Regions from separate parts of the Streptomyces sp. JK94 genome, predicted to be linked through region 2. Evidence: riboswitches for the same ligand, from Rfam matches in the RefSeq annotation. Region 2 holds a riboswitch; the other holds the start of a gene.
The links. Region 2 has a riboswitch for thiamine pyrophosphate ahead of thiO (glycine oxidase ThiO). Riboswitches for the same ligand answer to the same signal wherever they lie in the genome.
Positions count from the first base shown of each region.

Region 1: linked by a shared signal. The riboswitch ahead of ACVV2G_RS19675 (thiamine ABC transporter substrate-binding protein) and the one ahead of thiO (glycine oxidase ThiO) in region 2 are both predicted to bind thiamine pyrophosphate.

Region 1 is NZ_JBSICH010000020.1:105,571-112,635, reverse strand. It holds gene ACVV2G_RS19685 (phosphatidate cytidylyltransferase) at 1-746, shown strand, start outside; gene rlmN (dual-specificity RNA methyltransferase RlmN) at 1,057-2,163, shown strand; TPP riboswitch at 2,218-2,324, shown strand; gene ACVV2G_RS19675 (thiamine ABC transporter substrate-binding protein) at 2,404-3,489, shown strand; gene ACVV2G_RS19670 (ABC transporter permease) at 3,546-5,147, shown strand; gene ACVV2G_RS19665 (ABC transporter ATP-binding protein) at 5,150-6,184, shown strand; partial or broken gene ACVV2G_RS19660 (hypothetical protein) at 6,190-6,516, shown strand; gene ACVV2G_RS19655 (LAETG motif-containing sortase-dependent surface protein) at 6,598-7,065, opposite strand, start outside.
Region 2 is NZ_JBSICH010000001.1:461,937-469,001, forward strand. It holds gene ACVV2G_RS02190 (deoxyribonuclease IV) at 1-71, opposite strand, end outside; gene pknB (Stk1 family PASTA domain-containing Ser/Thr kinase) at 119-2,101, opposite strand; gene ACVV2G_RS02200 (thiazole synthase) at 2,300-3,097, opposite strand; gene thiS (sulfur carrier protein ThiS) at 3,100-3,300, opposite strand; gene thiO (glycine oxidase ThiO) at 3,297-4,559, opposite strand; TPP riboswitch at 4,557-4,668, opposite strand; gene ACVV2G_RS02215 (avidin-fold protein) at 4,721-5,071, shown strand; gene ACVV2G_RS02220 (NAD(P)/FAD-dependent oxidoreductase) at 5,161-6,375, shown strand; gene ACVV2G_RS02225 (Rv2175c family DNA-binding protein) at 6,462-6,827, shown strand.

The sequences.
Region 1 (7,065 bases), on a different contig from region 2:
CGCTGTTCGTCGTCAAGGCCGTCTTCGTCGGCGTGGTCGCGGTCGCCGTCGTGGTGGGCCTGTGGGAGCTGACCAAGCGGCTGGAGGAGCGCAAGGGCATCAAGGCGCCCCTCGTGCCGCTGGCGATCGGCGGCGCGGCGATGGTGGTCGCCGGGTATGTACGGGGTTCCGAGGGTGCGTGGGTCGCCATGGCTCTCACGGCGCTCGCGGTGCTGATGTGGCGGATGACCGAGCCGCCGGAGGGATATCTCAGGGACGTCACGGCGGGCCTGTTCGCGGCGTTCTACGTGCCGTTCCTGGCCACCTTCGTCGCGATGATGCTGATGGCGGACGACGGCGCGTGGCGTGTCCTGGTCTTCCTGCTGCTGACGGTCGTCAGCGACACCGGCGCCTACGCGGTCGGCTGGCGGTTCGGCCGGACCAAGCTCGCCCCGCGCATCAGCCCCGGCAAGACCCGCGAGGGCCTGCTGGGGGCGGTGGCGTTCGCGATGGTGGCGGGCGCGCTGTGCATGCAGTTCCTGATCGACGGCGGCGCCTGGTGGCAGGGCCTGCTGCTCGGCCTCGCGGTCGCCGTCAGCGCCACGCTGGGCGACCTCGGCGAGTCCATGATCAAGCGGGACCTCGGCATCAAGGACATGGGCACGCTGCTTCCGGGCCACGGCGGCATCATGGACCGCCTGGACTCGCTGCTGCCGACGGCGCCGGTGGTGTGGCTGCTGCTGGTGATCTTCGTCGGGTCCGGCTGACGGACCGCTCGTCTTTCCGGCGGCCGGTGCCCGCCGTCCCCCGGGACGGCGGGCACCGGCCGTCTCCGGGGGCAGGGGGAACCATGTTCGGGGTACGGCGGAACAGGACGCGCACGTGCGACTGGTGCGGAGCGCCGGTGACCCGGCCGCGGCGCTGGAGAAGACGCCAGTACTGCGCCCCCGCACACCGCCGCAGGAGCCGGCTCGTCCGGGCCGTCCTGAACCTCCTGGACGGCATCACGCCGTGAGACGCGTCCCGCTCCCGTCGGCGTGAAACGCCCCGGAGACGATCTGCGACACTGGTTGAGTCATGCCTAAGCCCGGAGAACTCACATTCGTCGCCCCGCGCGGAGTCAAGAAGCCGCCGCGGCACCTCGCCGACCTCACGCCCGCCGAGCGGAAGGAGGCCGTCGCCGCGATCGGCGAGAAGCCGTTCCGTGCCAAGCAGCTCTCGCAGCACTACTTCGCGCGGTACGCGCACGCCCCCGAGCAGTGGACGGACATCCCGGCCGGTTCGCGCCGCGGGCTCCAGGAGGCGCTGCTGCCCGAGCTGATGTCGGTCGTCCGGCATCTGTCGACCGACCAGGGCACCACGCGCAAGACGCTGTGGAAGCTGTTCGACGGGACGCTCGTCGAGTCGGTCCTCATGCGCTACCCGGACCGGGTGACCATGTGCATCAGCTCCCAGGCGGGCTGCGGCATGAACTGCCCGTTCTGCGCCACGGGGCAGGCGGGCCTGGACCGGAACCTGTCCACCGCCGAGATCGTGCACCAGATCGTGGACGGGATGCGGGCGCTCAGGGACGGGGAGGTCCCCGGGGGACCGGCCCGGCTCAGCAACATCGTGTTCATGGGCATGGGCGAGCCCCTCGCCAACTACAACCGCGTCGTCGGCTCCATCCGCCGGCTCACCGATCCCGAGCCCGACGGACTGGGCCTGTCCCAGCGCGGCATCACCGTCTCCACGGTCGGCCTCGTCCCGGCGATCCACCGTTTCGCCGACGAGGGCTTCAAGTGCCGTCTCGCCGTCTCCCTGCACGCGCCGGACGACGAGCTGCGCGACACCCTCGTCCCGGTCAACACGCGGTGGAAGGTGCGCGAGGTGCTGGACGCCGGGTTCGCGTACGCGGAGCGGTCGGGGCGCCGGCTGTCGATCGAGTACGCGCTGATCCGGGACATCAACGACCAGGCCTGGCGCGGTGACCGGCTCGGGCGGCTGCTCAAGGGCAGGCCCGTGCACGTCAACCTCATCCCGCTCAACCCCACGCCCGGCTCGAAGTGGACCGCCTCGCGGCCCGAGGACGAGAAGGCGTTCGTGGAGGCGATCGCGGCGCACGGTGTGCCGGTGACGATCCGGGACACCCGTGGCCAGGAGATCGACGGGGCGTGTGGTCAGCTCGCCGCCGGCGAGCGGTAACCTGACCGGCGTCGTACACCGTCGTACGGCGACTTCACACGGAAGTACATCTTCATATTCCGACAGGGGAGCGCCACAGCGCTGAGAGTGCGGCACCGGGCCGCAGACCCTCCGAACCTGGCCCAGGTCATTCTGGGTAGGGAGATCGGTCACCACTCGAGCTGTTGCGCCCTGCCCGGGACCCTCGCCAGGGGTTCCGGGCGGGGCCGCGTCTTCTCCTGGTCACCCAGGAGGAATGCAATGAGCATCACCAGGAAGGCCACCGCCCTGGCCCTCGGACTCGGCCTGGCCGGCGGCCTGACCGCGTGCGGATCGTCCGACGGCGACGCAGGGGGTTCCGGCGACTCCAGAACCGTCACCCTCGTCAGCCACGACTCGTGGGCCGCGTCCGAGGAGGTCGTCGCCGCCTTCGAGAAGAGTTCCGGCTACCAGGTCAGGGTGCTGAAGGACGGCGACGCCGGGCAGGCCGTCAACAAGGCCGTGCTCACCAAGGACAACCCCCAGGGCGACGTCCTCTTCGGTGTCGACAACACCCTGCTCTCCCGCGCGCTCGACAACGGGATCTTCCAGCCCTACGAGGCGAAGGGCTCCGACCTGGTCCTCCCCGAGTACCGGGCCGACCAGGACGAGCACCGGGTCACCCCCGTCGACACCGGTGACGTCTGCGTGAACTACGACAAGGCGTACTTCAGCGAGCGCGGGCTGACCCCGCCGGACTCCTTCGACGACCTGACCGAGCCCGCGTACAGGAACCTCCTCGTCACCGAGAACGCGGGCAGTTCTTCGCCCGGCCTCGGCTTCCTGCTCGGCACCGCCGCGAGGTACGGCGACGACGGCTGGCAGGACTACTGGAAGAAGCTGGAGGCGAACGGCGTCAAGGTCGTCGACAGCTGGGAGCAGGCGTACAACGAGGAGTTCTCCGGCTCGTCCGGCGGCAGGAAGGCCAAGGGCGACCGTCCGCTCGTCGTCTCCTACGCCTCGTCCCCGCCCGCCGAGGTGATCTACGCCGACCCGCAGCCGGCCACCGCGCCGACGGGCGTGGCCCGGGGCACCTGCTTCCGCCAGGTCGAGTACGCCGGTCTGCTGAGCAACGCCGGGAACCCGGAGGGCGGCAAGGCGCTCCTGGACTTCCTCATCAGCAAGCGGTTCCAGGACGACATGCCGCTGAACATGTTCGTCTACCCGGTGCGCGAGGGCGCGCGGATCCCCGAGGCGTTCCGGAAGTTCGGTCCGCAGGCCGAGGACCCCGAGACCATGGACGCGGCGAAGATCGCCGCCCACCGCGACCAGTGGGTCAAGTCGTGGACCTCGCTCGTACTGAAGTGAGCGAGGCGGCCGGCAGGGCGAGGGCGTCGCGCGGGGGCGCGGCGCGACTCGCCCTGATGACCGTGCCCGTCGCGTTCTTCGCGCTCTTCTTCGCCTACCCCGTCGCCGCGATCGTCGCGCGCGGGCTGGAGATCGACGGGTCCTGGCGGTTCGGGCGGCTCGTGGACGTGCTCGCGCAGCCCGACGTGCGGCACGTGCTGTGGTTCACCACCTGGCAGGCACTGGCCTCCACCGCGCTCACCCTGCTGATCGCCCTGCCCGGCGCGTACGTCTTCGCCCGCCTCGACTTCCCCGGCAAGCAGTTCCTGCGGGCCGTGGTGACCGTGCCCTTCGTGCTGCCGACGGTCGTCGTCGGCACGGCGTTCCTGGCGCTGGTCGGCCGGGGCGGGCTGCTCGACGAGCTGTGGGGCCTGCGGCTGGACACCACCGTGTGGGCGATCCTGCTCGCGCACGTCTTCTTCAACTACGCGGTCGTCGTACGCACCGTCGGCGGTCTGTGGTCGCAGCTCGACCCGCGGCAGGAGGAGGCGGCACGGATGCTCGGCGCGTCCCGCCTCACCGCCTGGCGGACGGTCGCGCTGCCGGCGCTCGCGCCCGCCGTGGCCGCCGCCGCGCTGATGGTGTTCCTGTTCACCTTCACCTCCTTCGGCGTCGTCCAGATCCTCGGCGGGCCCACCTTCTCCACCCTGGAGGTGGAGATCTACCGGCAGACCTCGCAGCTCTTCGACCTGTCCACGGCCGCCGTACTGACGATCATCCAGTTCGCGGCGGTCGCCGCCGTCCTCGCCGTGCACGCCTGGACGGTACGGCGGCGGGAGACGGCCCTGCGGCTGGTGGACGCCGCCGCGACCGCGCGCAGGCCGCGCGGGGCCGGGCAGTGGGCGCTGCTGGCCGGGGTGCTGGTCACCGTCGCCGGGCTCGTCCTGCTGCCGCTCGCCGTACTGGTGCGGCGCTCGCTGGGCGCGCCCGGCTTCGGCTACTACCGGGCACTGACCCGCGAGGACGGCGGTACCTTCCTCGTCCCGCCCATCGAGGCGGTCGGCAACTCCCTGCAGTACGCCGTCGCCGCCACCGCCGTCGCCGTGGTGATCGGCGCGCTGGCCGCGGCCGCGCTCACCCGGCGCGACGCGGGCCGTTTCGTGCGCGGTTTCGACGCGCTGCTGATGCTGCCGCTCGGGGTGTCCGCCGTGACGGTCGGCTTCGGCTTCCTGATCGCGCTGGACGAACCCCCGCTGGACCTCAGGTCGTCCTGGATCCTGGTGCCGCTCGCGCAGGCGCTGGTCGGCGTCCCCTTCGTCGTACGCACGATGCTGCCGGTGCTGCGGGCGGTGGACGTACGGCTGCGGGAGGCCGCGGCGGTGCTCGGGGCCTCGCCCTGGCGGGTGTGGCGGGAGGTGGACCTGCCGATGGTGCGCCGGGCCCTGCTGGTCGCGGCCGGGTTCGCCTTCGCGGTGTCGCTCGGGGAGTTCGGCGCGACCGTGTTCATCGCGCGGCCCGACCACCCGACGCTGCCGGTCGCCGTGGCCCGGCTGTTGGGACGGCCCGGGGACCTGAACTACGGCCAGGCCATGGCCCTTTCGACGATTCTGATGCTGGTGTGCGCCGTGGCCCTGGTGGTGCTGGAGCGGCTGCGGACCGACCGGAGCGGGGAGTTCTAGGGATGCTGCTGAGCCTTGCGGGCGCGACCGTCTCCTTCGGCGGACGGGCCGTGCTCGACGCCGTGGACCTGGAGGTGTCCGAGCACGAGGTGGTGTGCGTGCTCGGCCCCAGTGGGAGCGGCAAGTCGACGCTGCTGCGGGTGGTCGCCGGGCTCCAGCCGCTCGACGCCGGGAGGGTGATGCTGGACGGGCGGGACCAGTCCGGGGTGCCCGCGCACCGGCGCGAGGTCGGGCTGATGTTCCAGGACCACCAGTTGTTCCCGCAGCGGGACGTGGCCGGGAACATCGCCTTCGGACCCCGGATGCGCGGCGCCTCCCGGGCCGAACAGCGGGAACGGGTGGGCGAGTTGCTGGAGCTGGTCGGGCTGCCGGGTGCCGCCCGCCGGTCCGTCGCCGCGCTGTCCGGAGGCGAGCAGCAGCGGGTGGCGCTGGCCCGCGCGCTCGCGCCGAGCCCCCGGCTGCTGATGCTGGACGAGCCGCTCGGCCAGCTCGACCGCTCGTTGCGGGAGCGCCTGGTGGTGGAACTGCGGGAGCTGTTCGGCCGGTTGGGCACCACCGTGCTCGCCGTGACGCACGACCAGGGCGAGGCCTTCGCGCTCGCCGACCGGGTCGTGGTGATGCGGGACGGGCGGATCGCCCAGTCGGGGACGCCGCTCGAGGTGTGGCAGCGGCCGGCGGACGCGTTCGTGGCCCGTTTCCTCGGCTTCGACAACGTGGTCGGCGCCACCGTCACCGGGCAGGCGGCGCACACGCCGTGGGGCAAGGTGCCGGTCGCCGAGGACGCCCCGCAGGGGACGCGGGACCTGCTCGTCCGGCCCGCCGGGGTCCTTCTGGTGCCCGCCGGCGAGGGCCTGCGCTGCACGGTCACGGCCCGCACCTTCCGGGGCACCCACGTCAGCGTCCACCTCCAGCCCGAGGACGCGCCGCGTCTGGAGGCGGCGTGCGCGCTGCGGGCGGCACCCGAGGTGGGCGATCGGGTGGGCGTGGAGTTCGACGCGGCGGAAACCGTCGTGCTCGGGGGAGCGCCCCGATCGTAGGGTGACTCGACGAGTGGCTGGAGATCGTGCGGTTCGTGCAGCGGGTCCTCCCGGACGGGCCGGCGAAGGAGCTGCGGGCCCCGGGCCGGAGCATCCACCTGCACGCCACCGGCGCCCCCGCCGGGCTGAAAGCCGAATGGCTCGTCGAACTCCCCGACGAGGGCGTCACCTGGCGCCGCGGTCACGAGAAGGCGACCGTGGCGCTGCGGGGGCCGCTCACGGAGGTGCTGCTGGCCTTCTACCGCCGGCTGCCGCCGGAGTCCCCGGGGCTCCAGGTGCTCGGCGACCGGGAGCTGCTGGAACTCCGGCCGGCGAAGACGACCTTCGGCTGAGCACGACGGTGGCCCGCCCCCTGCCGGGGACGGGCCACCGTTGGTGCCTGTGCGCGTACCCGCGTACGGCGGTGCGGGACGTCAGCGGTTGCTGTTCGCTCCGCGACGGCGCAGGCCGAAGAAGACCGCGCCGCCACCGAGGGCGACCAGGGCCGCCGCGATGCCGGCGATCATGCCGGTGTTGGAGTTGGCACCGGTCTCGGCGAGGTTGGAGTCACCGGCCGCCGGGGACGGTGCGTTGCTCGGCGCGGACGCCGGAGCGGTGCTCTCGCTCTCCTCGGGAGCCGGGGCCGGGGCGGCCGGGGCGGACGTGGACGGCGCCGGGGCGGGCGTCTGCGTCTCCTCGGCCGGGGTGGAGGAGCTCTCCGACGGCGTCGGGGCCGGAGTGTCCTCCGTCGCGCAGGGGGTCGACGGGGTCACGAGGTTGGGCTTGATGTCCTCGTCGACGTACTTGTCGGCCTTGACGTGGATGCGGTACTCGGCGTTCGGCTTCCAGTCCGCGGCGAAGGTGACGGTGGTGCCCTCGCGCGAGCCCTTGACCACCTGCTC
Region 2 (7,065 bases):
GCCACGGGGACGTGACCGCCGACGGGGTTGCGGGGCGGCGCGGGGGAGGGGGCGGACTGTTGACTCTTCACCCGTCCAGGGTGTCATGCCAGGTCGGGCCCCCGGGCCGTGAGAGCCGTCACCTGATGGTGATCTTGATGGTGGAGCCCTTGGGGGCCGTGTCCCCACCGTCGACGGACTGGTCCTTCACGGTGTCGCCGAACAGCCCGAGCAGGCCCCGGTCCTCGTCCACGTCGAAGCCGGCGTCCTTCAGCTTCCGCTTGGCGTCGTCCACGCTGTCGCCGACCACGTCCGGCACCTCGATCATCTCGGGCCCCTTGGACACCGTGAGCGTCACCGTGTCGCCCTCGGCCGCCCGACTGCCCGGGTCCGGCGTCTGCCGGGCGACCCGGCCCTTGTCGTACTCGGAGTTCACCTGCGCGGTGGCGACCTTCACCTTCAGACCGGCTTCCGTCAGCTCGGCCCTCGCGTCGGCCAGGTCGTCACCGGCGACGTCCGGAACGTCGACGGGGCTGCCCTTGCTGACCTCCAGGGCGACCGCCGAACCCGCGCGCACCGTGGTGCCCGTCGCCGGCTTCGTGGAGATCACGAAGCCCTTGGGCACCTCTTCGCTGAAGGCCCGGGTCACCATGCCCGGCTCCAGCCCCTCGTCCTTCAGCAGGGTCCGCGCCCGGTCCAGCTTGTAACCCTGCAGGTCCGGCAGTTTCACGGTGTCGGGACCGTCGGAGACCGTGAACGACACGGAGTCGTTCTTGCGGATGCGGGTGCCCGCGCCGGGGTCGGTGCTGATGACCTTGCCGCGCTCCACGGTGTCGCTGTAGGCGTGCCGGACCGTGCCGACGTCCAGGCCGGAGTCCGCCAGCCGGTCCCGGGCCTGTGCCTCGGTCCTGGACAGCAGCGGCGGCACCTTGGTGAACTGGCCGGAGTTGATGTACCAGAAGCCCGTGCCGCCACCGAGCACCAGCAGGACGGCCACGACGATCGCGAGCGGGCCGCGCCGCAGCTCCGGCCGGCGCCGCCGGGGCGGCACCGGCGGGGGAGCGGCCAGCCGGCTGGTGCGGTGGACTCCGTCCGGGGGGTGCGGGCTGGCCGTGTCTCCGTCCTCGTCGAGGGGCAGCGGCCGGGACGGGTGTCCCTCCGCGCGCGCGAAGCCGGGCGCCGGGGTGGTCAGCGCGCGGGGGATCACGCTCGTGCGGTCCTCGGCGTTGTCGTGCTCCGTGCCGAGCGCCTGCGGCGGCACCGCGTCCAGCTGGTCCGCGCTCAGCGTCCCCCGCGCCCGGCGGGCCAGGGCGAGCAGCGCCACGGCGTCGTGCGGACGGATCCCGGGGTTGCGCGCGGTCGCCGAGGCGACCAGCTCGTCCAGCTCGTACGCCATCTCCGGCACGGCGGCCGACGGCGGCGGCACGTCCTCGTGGAGGTGCTTGTAGAGCACCTGGGCCGGGGAGTCGCCCTCGTGCGGCTTGCCGCCGGTCAGCATCTCGTACAGCACGACACCGCACGCGTACACGTCGACCCGGGGATCGGCCGTGCCGTGCTCGATCTGCTCGGGCGCCAGGTAGGATACGGTTCCGAGGACGGAACCGGTGGTGCTGGTGACGGTGTCCACGGCCCGGACCAGTCCGAAGTCGGCCACCTTGACCCGGCCGTCGTCCCCTATCAGGACGTTCTCCGGCTTCATGTCCCGGTGCACGAACCCGGCCCGGTGCGCGGCGCCGAGCGCGGCCAGCACCGGCTCCAGGATGTCCAGCGCGGCCCGCGGCCGGAGCGCCCCGCGCTCGCGCAGCACGTCGCGCAGGGTGCAGCCGGCGATGTACTCCATCGCCAGGTAGACGTACGCCCCCTCGGCCCCCTGGTCGAAGACCTGCACGACGTTGGGGTGGTCGAGCCGGGCCACCGACTTCGCCTCGCGGATGAACCGCTCCACGAAGGTGGCGTCGGTCGCGAGCGCCGGGTGCATCACCTTCAGCGCGAGCACGCGGTCCAGGCGGGTGTCCACGGCCCGGTAGACCGTGGCCATCCCGCCGACCGCGATCCGCGCCTCGACGCGGTACCGGCCGTCGAGCACCTGCCCGACGAGGGGGTCCTGAAGGGTCGTGTCCACGCAGGTGAGTGTACGAGCCACCACGGACACCCCGCGTCGTCGTCCGCGAACGGGGGCGGTACTGCAGCGCACCTGTGACGCTTCCCACGCGCGGCGGCCGTCCGCCGCGCGACCCCGTGCGCGGAGCAGCGGGACGGCTCGCGGGTCACCGGGGGGTGGGGCGGCGCGGGGTCACCGGGGAGCGGGGCGCGCGCGGGGTCACCGGAAAGCGGGCCGCTCCGGGTCGAGTGCCGCCAGGCCCTCCGCGGGTGAGGACGCCGACGCGAAGTGCCGCCGCGGAATCCGCCCCGCCAGCCGGGCCAGCCGCCCCGCCTCCACCGCGGAGCGCATCGCGGCGGCCATCAGCACCGGCTCCTGCGCCCGCGTCACCGCCGACGCCAGCATCACCCCCGCGCACCCCAGCTCCATCGCCAGCGCCACGTCCGACGCCGTACCGGCCCCCGCGTCCAGGATCACGGGCACGCGCGCGTGCTCCACGATCAGCTCGAAGTTGTGCGGGTTGCGGATGCCGAGCCCGGACCCGATCGGCGAGCCGAGCGGCATGATCGCGGCGCAGCCGACGTCCTCCAGCTTCCGCGCGAGGACCGGGTCGTCGTTGGTGTACGGCAGTACCGTGAACCCGTCGTCGACCAGCGTCTCCGCCGCGTCCAGCAGCTCGATCGGGTCCGGCAGCAGGGTGCGCTCGTCGGCGATGACCTCCAGCTTGACCAGGTCCGTGCCGAGCGCCTCGCGCGCCAGACGGGCGGTGAGGACGGCCTCCCCGGCGGTGAAGCAGCCCGCCGTGTTGGGCAGCACCCGGATGCCGAGCTTCTCCAGCACCGACAGCACGGACCCGTGCACCGAGGCGTTCACCCGCCGCATCGCGACGGTCGTCAGCTCCGTCCCGGAGGCCACGAGCGCGCGCTCCAGCACGTCGAGGCTGGGCGCCCCGCCCGTGCCCATGATCAGGCGGGACGCGTACGACGTTCCGCCGAGGAGGAAGGGGTCGTCGGCCATGGTCAGCCTCCTTGGACAGCGGTGAGGACCTCGACGCGGTCGCCGTCGGCCAGCACGGTGGCGGACCACCGCGCGCGCGGGACGACGGTTTCGTTCAGGGCGGCGGCGACCCCGGACGGCGCCGCGGTGAGCGCGCCCACCAGGGTGTCCAGGGCGGTTCCGGGAGCCACCTCGCGCGGCTCACCGTTGACGCGGACGTTCATGCGGGCTGCTCCGAGTGTGCGGGGGCGGCGCTGAAACGCCGCGGGGTGAAGGGGCGGGCCTCGGCCGGAAGCTCTCCGGTGGTCAGGACGTGCGCCATGGCGTCGCCGGTCACCGGGGTGAGCAGCACGCCGTTGCGGTAGTGCCCGGTGGCCAGCAGCAACCCCTCCAGCTCGGTCGGGCCGAGCAGCGGGGCGTTGTCCGGGGAGCCCGGCCGCAGTCCCGCCCGGGTCTCCGTCAGGGGCAGCTCGGTGATGCCGGGGACCAGCTCGTGGGCGTCGCGCAGCAGCTCGTAGACGCCGCCCGCGGTCACCGTCGTGTCCCAGCCCAGCTCCTCGCTGGTGGCGCCGACGACCAGCTCGCCGCTCTCCCGCGGCACCAGGTAGAGCGGGTTGCCGCGCACCACGGCCCGCACGGTCCGGTTCAGCAGGGGCCCGTGCGCCACCGGCATCGCCAGCCGCAGCACCTGCCCCTTCACGGGCCGCACCGGCGGCAGCACGTCGTCCGGCACTCCCGCGAGCCGTCCACTCAGGCTGCCCCCGGCCAGTACCACCTGCCCGGCCTGCCACGCCGTGCCGTCGGCCGCGACCACCCCCGTGGCCCGCCCACCGCGCCCGACGGTGAGCCGCTCGGCCCACACCCGGTGGAACACCACGCCCGCGCGTGCGCAGGCGGCCACGAGCGCGCCGGCGAGGCGCCGGGGGTCGACCTGATGGTCGCCGTCCACCCGGAGCCCCCCGCGCACGCCCGGCGCGAGCATCGGCTCCAGACGGCGGCACTCGCGCCCCGACAGCCACTCGGACTCCAGCCCCGAGCGCTGCTGGAGCGCGTGCAGGTCCCTGAGGTGGGCGCGGTCGTCGGCGTCCAGTGCCACGGCGAGGGTGCCGCATCGGCGGTAACCGAGGTCGTGGCCCGTGCAGTCGGCCAGCTCGGCCGCGAAATCCGGATAACGGCTCGCCGAGGCGAGGTTCAGGGCGAGCAGCGTCTGCTCCCCGTAGTGCAGCTCCGTGACGGCGGCCAGCATGCCGGCCGCCACCTGGGCGGCCCCACCGCCCGGCTCGGGGTCCACGAGCGCCGTGACGAGCCCGCGCTGCGCGGCCCGCCACGCCGTGACCAGGCCGATGACCCCACCGCCCACGACCAGGACGTCCGGCGTGCGCGACGCCGCCGGCGAGCCGGGTGCGGTGGATGCGGCGGAGGCCGCCGACGTGGTGGGTGCGGCCGATGCGGCAGCGGTGTCAGGAGTCGATGGTGACGACATGGGCGTCCAGCCCCTCCCTTCGCCGGCATGACCCGGATCAGGTTCGTACGGTCGGAGGCCGCCAGCCTCCCTCTCAGCCCGGTGCGTCCGGGCTCCCGCGAGTGCTTTACGTTGGCCACCCTAGCCCGCAGCGCATCGCACTCGTAAGGGAGCCTCCCACCGTGGCGCGTTCACTCGACGGTCTCGTCCTCTCGCCTGTCGCCGACCAGGCGCCCGGCCAGGTGGGTACGCGCACCCGGTTCGCCTACCACGAGCGGGACGGCGCCGTGTGGGCCGAGTACGAGGGCGGTGACGTGGTCCGCGGCCGTCTGGTGGGCACCCGGGAGGGAGACCGGCTCGACTTTCGGTACGTGCAGCTCAAAACGGACGGCAGCACGTCCTCGGGGCACTGCGTGTCGACCGTCGTCGACCTGCCGGACGGGCGGGTGCGCCTGGACGAGACCTGGGAGTGGGAGTCGCAGCGGGGCAGCGGGACGAGCGTTGTGGAGCAGGTCACTGCGCACGGGCACTGACTGACGGGCCGTCAGCTGTCTAAGGTGATCAGGTGAGCGAGCAGACGCAGGAGCAGACCCGGCCACGCGCGGCGGACACGGCGCGCCGCGTGGTCGTCGTGGGCGCGGGCATGGCGGGCGTGCAGACCGCGGTCGCCCTGCGGGAGCAGGGCTTCACCGGCACCGTGACACTGATCGGCGCGGAACCGCACCAGCCGTACGACCGCCCCCCGCTCTCCAAGGCCGTCCTGCTCGGCACCGCCGAGGGCTCCGCCTTCGACGTCGACTTCGAGGCGCTCGGCATCACCCTGCGCCTGGGCTGCGAAGCCCTGGGCGTGCGTCCCGGCGCACACGCCCTCGACACCTCCGCGGGACCCGTGCCGTACGACGCCCTGGTCCTCGCGACCGGCGCCGAGCCGATCCGGCTCCCCGGCACCGAGGGCGTACCGGGCGTGCACCTGCTGCGCACCCTGGACGACGCCAGACGGCTGCGCCCGGTGCTCGCCCGGCAGCACGACATCGTGGTCGTCGGCGCCGGCTGGATCGGCGCGGAGTTCACCACCGCCGCGCTCGAGGCGGGCTGCGCGGTGACCGTCGTGGAGGCCGCCGGCCGGCCCCTCGCCGGCGCGCTGCCCGCCGAGGTGGCCGCGCCGATGAGCGCCTGGTACGCCGACGCGGGCGCGGTACTGCGCACGCACGCACGCGTGGAGCGCGTCGAGCCCGCCGCACCGGGAGGGCCCGGCCACGTGGTCCTCGACGACGGTTCGCGGCTGCCCGCCGGCGCGGTCGTCGTCGGCATCGGGGCCCGGCCGGCCACCGCGTGGCTCGCCGGCTCGGGGATCGACCTCGGCGCGCACGGCGACGTCCTGGCCGACGACCGCCTGCGCACCTCCGTGCCCGGCGTCCACGCGGTCGGCGACTGCGCGTCCTTCCCCTCCGGCCGCTACGGGCAGCGGCTGATGGTGCACCACTGGGACAACGCCCTCCAGGGCCCGCGCACGGTCGCCGCCGACATCGTCGGAGCCCGCGCCGACGAGGCTCCCGGGGCCTACGATCCGGTGCCGTACTTCTGGTCCGAGCAGTTCGGCCGCTTCGTCCAGTACGCCGGTCACCACACGGCCTCCGACACCACCCTGTGGCGCGGTGACCCCTCGGGGCCCGCCTGGACGGTCTGCTGGCTGCGCGAGGACCGTCTGGTCGCCCTGCTGGCGGTGGGCCGCCCCCGGGACCTGGCGCAGGGCAGACGCCTGATCCAGGCGGGCGCCACGATGAACCCGCGGCTGCTCGCGGACCCGGCGAGGCCCCTGAAAGCGGCGACGGCGTAGTCCCTCCGCGTCCTCCCGCCCCGCCGCGGCCCCGTGCCGGACGGGTCCGGCTTCCGACTGTCGGTGCAAGATGGCAGGCTGGAGGCGTGACCGAGATTGACGCAAAGATCGATGCTCTCGTGCCTGCCTGGCTCACCGTCCCCGACATCGCCGAGATGCTCGGCGTCGAGGTGACCCGCGTGCGCCAGCTGATCAAGGAGGGCCAGCTCATCGCCGTACGCCGCGGCGAGAACCGGGCGCTGCACATCCCGGCGGCCTTCATCGACGAGGACAAGGTGGTCAAGGGCCTGTTCGGGACCCTGACGCTGCTGCGGGACGACGGCTTCACGCCCGAGGAGATGCTGGAGTGGCTCTTCACGCCGGACCCGTCGCTGCCCGGCACCCCCGCGCAGGCGCTGAGCGAGAATCGCGGCACGGAGGTGAAGCGCCGCGCCCAGGCGCTCGCCGTCTGACCTGACACCACGCCCGGCGCACGAACCGCGCGCGGTCCCCCGCACAGGGGGACACACGGCCCGTCCGCCCGGACCGCGGCCCCGCCGCCGCACGCCACCCGGGTGCGCCACGGTCCGTTGCCGCCGCCCCTGCACGCGGGCGGCGGTACGAGCCGGCCACTCGCCAGGTCCGCGGTCCGCGGCGCGCACGGTCGCCGGCGCCGACGGCGCGCCGCCCGGCCGCCGGGACCGCCCCCCC